Regions from separate parts of the Variovorax endophyticus genome, predicted to be linked through region 1. Evidence: riboswitches for the same ligand, from Rfam matches in the RefSeq annotation. Region 1 holds a riboswitch; the other holds the start of a gene.
What was found. A riboswitch is a leader RNA that binds a small molecule or an ion and turns the genes downstream of it on or off. The one in region 1 is predicted to bind glycine.

Region 1 (2,383 bases):
TTCCGGTCTTGTCGCGAGGGCTTGCCGGGTTGCCGAACGGAAGCGCGAAACCCGCAGCGCTCGCACGGGCGATGCTTAAGCCTTTGGTGTTCCGCGCTTCATGAAGATGTCACGCGCATCCGCGATGCTCGGGCTCCATCCCGGACCCGGCGGCACCGCATGTTTCCCACCAAGACCGACAAGGCGCGCGACGAACTCCAGGGCGGACAGCGCACCCTGAGCCAGCGCGAACGGGCCTTGCTGCTGATGGCCGACGGCCGCCGCTCGCTGACCGACTTCAGCCCGCTGTTCGCGAGCCGCGGCGATGCCGAGCAGGCCCTGATGACGCTGGTGGAGCGCGGCTACCTGCACGACCCGCGCACGGTGGCCGTGGTGGAGGCGGTGGAGGCCGCGGCGCCGGAACCGCAGCCCGCGCCGGCCGCCGAACCCATCCACGTCTCGACCGCCGCCGACGCCTTCGACGGCAAGCGCTCGCTGGCCACCACGCGCATGTTCCTGTTCGACATCTGCGAGCGCATGTTCGTGCGCCGCGATCCGCGCTTCGCGCTGCAGATGCGCGACGCGCTGCGCGAGGCGCGCGACCGCGAGGCCATGCTGACCATCGCCGCGCTGATGCTGACCGAGGTCGAGAAGACGGCCGGCGCCGAGCGCGCGGAGTCATTGCGCGAGCGCATCGAGCGGCTGCTGCCGCCGGCCGAAGTGATGCACTGAACCGGCGCCGCAATCCACTACACTCGCCCGGGTCAGGAGAGAGCCCCGCACGGGGCCGCCGAAGGCGCAGGGAACCCCCGAACGCTCAGGCAAAAGGACTGACACAGCGCCGGCCCTCGCGGGACGGCGTTTCCTTGCTGGAGAGAGGCCGGTGCCGCAGGCGCCAGGCCCACCGAAGGAGCAAACCCCGATCGTGGGGCGAATCTCTCAGGTAAAGCGGACAGCAGGGGTGGCCCCATGGCGCGAGCCATGGCATTCGATTGCTGCCCCCAGGAGTGCCCCGTGGCTGCTTCCGCCCCCGAATCCGAACTGCTCAAGACCCCGCTGCACGCATTGCACCTGGAACTCGGCGCCCGCATGGTGCCCTTCGCCGGCTACTCGATGCCGGTCCAGTACCCCGCCGGCCTGATGGCCGAGCACAAACATACGCGCGAGGCCGCGGGCCTGTTCGACATCTCCCACATGGGCCAGCTGCGCCTGTCCGGCCCCGACGCCGCGGCCGCCTTCGAGACCCTGATGCCGGTCGACGTGATCGACCTGCCCGCGGGCAAGCAGCGCTACGGCCTGCTGCTCGACGACCAGGGCGGCATCCTCGACGACCTGATGTTCTTCAACGAAGGCAACGGCTCGCTGTTCGTGATCGTCAACGGCGCCTGCAAGGTGGCCGACATCGCCCACATCCAGCAGAGGATCGGCCAGCGCTGCCAGGTGCAGCCGCTGCCCGAGCAGGCGCTGCTCGCGCTGCAGGGACCGCAGGCCGCGGCCACGCTGGCAAGGCTCTCGCCCGGCATCGAGCGCTTCGTGTTCATGACCGGCGGCGCGGTGCAGATCGGCGGCATAGCCGCCTTCGTCACGCGCAGCGGCTACACCGGCGAGGACGGCTTCGAGATCTCGGTCGCCGCGAAGGACGCCGAGGCGCTGGCGCGACTGCTGCTGGCCCAGCCCGAGGTCAAGCCCATCGGCCTGGGCGCGCGCAACTCGCTGCGGCTCGAGGCCGGCCTGTGCCTCTACGGCAGCGACATCGACACCAGTACCACGCCGGTCGAGGCCTCGCTCAACTGGGCGATCCAGAAGGTGCGCCGCACGGGCGGCGCGCGCGCGGGCGGCTTCCCCGGCGCCGAGAAGATCCTGGCCCAGCTCACCGCCGCCACCGGCGCGGCCGGCCATCTCGACCACGACACGCTCAAGCGCCGCCGCGTCGGCCTGGTCGCGCTCGAGCGCATCCCGGTGCGCGACGGCACGCCGCTGCAGTCCTTCGAGGGCCAGGACATCGGCCAGGTCACCAGCGGCCTGCTGGGCCCGACGGCCGACCGGCCGGTCGCCATGGGCTACGTGGCCACCGCCTTCGCCGAGCCCGGCACCCGGGTGCAGGCCATCGTGCGCGGCAAGCCGGTGCCGATGGAGGTCTCGACGCTGCCTTTCGTGCCGACCCGCTACTACCGCGGCTAACCTACGCCCCGGCATCGGCCACTTTTTATCCACGAGGAGTTTTTCGACATGAGCATCAAGTACACCAAGGACCACGAATGGGTGCAGGCCGAGGGCGGCAACGCCACGGTCGGCATCACCGTCCATGCGCAGGACGCGCTGGGCGACGTGGTCTTCGTCGACCTGCCCGAGGTCGGCAAGAGCTTCGCCCAGGGCGATGTCGCCGGCGTCGTCGAATCGGTGA
Region 2 (2,383 bases), on a different contig from region 1:
GCCGCAGGCGTGGGTCCAGCCGAGCGTGCCGTGGCCGGTGTTGAGGTAGAGGTTCGCGAGTTTCGTGCGGCCGATCAGCGGCACGTTGCTCGGCGTGGCCGGGCGCAGGCCGGTCCAGAACTGGGCCTGGGCGGTGTCGCCGGCGCCGGGGAACAGCTGCTCGACGCGGCGCACGATGGCTTCGCAGCGCACGCGGTTGAGGTCGCGGTCGTAGCCGTTGAGCTCGGCCGTGCCGGCGATGCGCATGCGGTCGCCCGACTCCGAGGTGTAGCGCGAGAACACCAGCTTGTATTCGTCGTCGGTCAGCGAGACCTGGTAGGCCTTGCTCGCGTCCTTCACCGGCATCGTGACCGAATAGCCCTTGGCCGGATAGATCGGCAGCCGGATGCCCAGCGGTGCCGCCAGCAGCGGGCTCAGCGAACCCATGGCCATCACGAAGGCATCGCCGCGGATGCGCTGGAAGCGGCCCTCGGCGTCGGTGACCTCGACGTGGTCGATCGCGCCGCCCACCTCGCGCAGCGCGGTGATGGTGTGGCTCATCAGGAACTTCACGCCCGCCTCGGCCGCGAGCCGCGCGAGTTCGCGCGCGAAGCGGTTGGCGTCGCCCGATTCGTCCTCGGCCGTGTAGGTGGCGCCGGCGAGCTGCGGCCGGATATGGGCCAGCGCGGGCTCGAGCTTCACGGCCTCGTCGGCCGAGATCACCTGGCGCTCGCAGCCCAGCGCGCGCATCTGCTCGGCGGGCGCGAGGGCGCCGTCGAACTCTTTTTGCGTCGTGTAGAAGTGCAGGATGCCCTGCGTGCGCTCGTCGTAGCGGATGCCGGTGTCGCGGCGCAGCTGCTGCAGCGTGTCGCGGCTGTAGGTGCCCAGGCGCACGATCTGCTCGATGTTGTGGCGCGTGCGCGCGGGCGTGCACTCGCGCAGGAACTGCAGGCCCCAGAGCCACTGGCGCATGTCGGCGCGGATGCGGAACAGCAGCGGGGCGTCTTCCTTGCCCAGCCACTGCAGCACCTTGAGCGGCGCGCTGGGATTGGCCCAGGGCTCGGCATGGCTCACCGAGATCTGGCCGCCGTTGGCGAAGCTGGTCTCGGCGGCCGGGGTGGCCTGCCGGTCGATCACGGTCACGTCGTGGCCGAGTTGCTGGAGGTAGTAGGCCGAGGTCACGCCGAGCAGGCCGGCGCCCAATACGATCACGCGCATTTCAAGTACCTTTCGAGGTCGAAGCGCTTGAACGGCGTGAAGGTTGTGCTGCTGAATAGATAGCGCGCAACCGGACGGCCGTCCAATTGCCGCTCCCCCTGTCCTCGGTACCTGAGAGTTTCATCCGCTGCACCTTGCAGCGGACTTGCTCCTTCGGCGCAGCACGGCCGCGATGGGCGATGTGCTGGCTCTCCAGACGGCGTTTCAGTGGTTGCAGTACAGGTCCCGCGCGAAGCGTGGAGCCGACCTGAGCGTTTATGGGAGTTTGCGCCTTCGGTGGGGCTGCCTGCGCGATGCATGCGGCCCGCTCTCCTGCAATGGGTGGCGATTGTAGGCGGGCCTTGCGCACCGGCCAACCCCGGGATTCGGCCTTGCGCACGGGTGGGATAATCCACGCCCGGCCGCGCCCGCGCGGCTTCGGGCTTTCGACCACGCGACTCAGCAATCACACAGCACAGGGGACTCCATGATCCTGGTTACCGGCGGCGCCGGCTTCATCGGCGCCAATTTCGTCCTCGACTGGATCGCGCAAGGCGACGAACCGGTCGTGAACCTCGACAAGCTCACCTACGCCGGCAATCTCGAGACCCTGGCTTCGCTCAAGGGCAATCCGCGCCATGTCTTCGTGCAGGGCGACATCGGCGACAGCGCGCTGCTCGACCGCCTGCTGGCCGAGCACAAGCCGCGCGCGGTGGTCAATTTCGCGGCCGAGTCGCACGTGGACCGCTCGATCCACGGCCCCGAGGACTTCGTGCAGACCAACGTGCTCGGTACCTTCCGACTGCTCGAGTCGGTGCGTGGTTACTGGAACGCGCTGCCGGCCGACCAGAAGGCGGCCTTCCGCTTCCTGCACGTGTCGACCGACGAGGTCTACGGCTCGCTCTCGAAGACCGACCCGGCCTTCACCGAGGAGAACAAGTACGAGCCCAACAGCCCGTACTCGGCCAGCAAGGCCGCCAGCGACCACCTCGTGCGCGCCTGGCACCACACCTACGGCCTGCCGGTGCTCACCACCAACTGCTCGAACAACTACGGCCCCTTCCATTTCCCCGAGAAGCTGATCCCGCTGATGATCGTCAACGCGCTGGCCGGCAAGCCGCTGCCCGTGTATGGCGACGGCATGCAGGTGCGCGACTGGCTCTACGTCAAGGACCACTGCAGCGCGATCCGTCGCGTGCTCGAGGCC

Region 2: another riboswitch for glycine. It lies ahead of KV106_RS30930 (D-amino acid dehydrogenase); the one in region 1 lies ahead of gcvT (glycine cleavage system aminomethyltransferase GcvT).

The regions. Positions count from the first base shown of each region.
Region 1 is NZ_JAHUTH010000003.1:53,166-55,548, reverse strand. It holds gene KV106_RS04955 (hypothetical protein) at 160-711, shown strand; glycine riboswitch at 735-818, shown strand; glycine riboswitch at 839-945, shown strand; gene gcvT (glycine cleavage system aminomethyltransferase GcvT) at 961-2,160, shown strand; gene gcvH (glycine cleavage system protein GcvH) at 2,209-2,383, shown strand, end outside.
Region 2 is NZ_JAHUTH010000030.1:14,090-16,472, forward strand. It holds gene KV106_RS30930 (D-amino acid dehydrogenase) at 1-1,197, opposite strand, end outside; glycine riboswitch at 1,286-1,403, opposite strand; gene rfbB (dTDP-glucose 4,6-dehydratase) at 1,664-2,383, shown strand, end outside.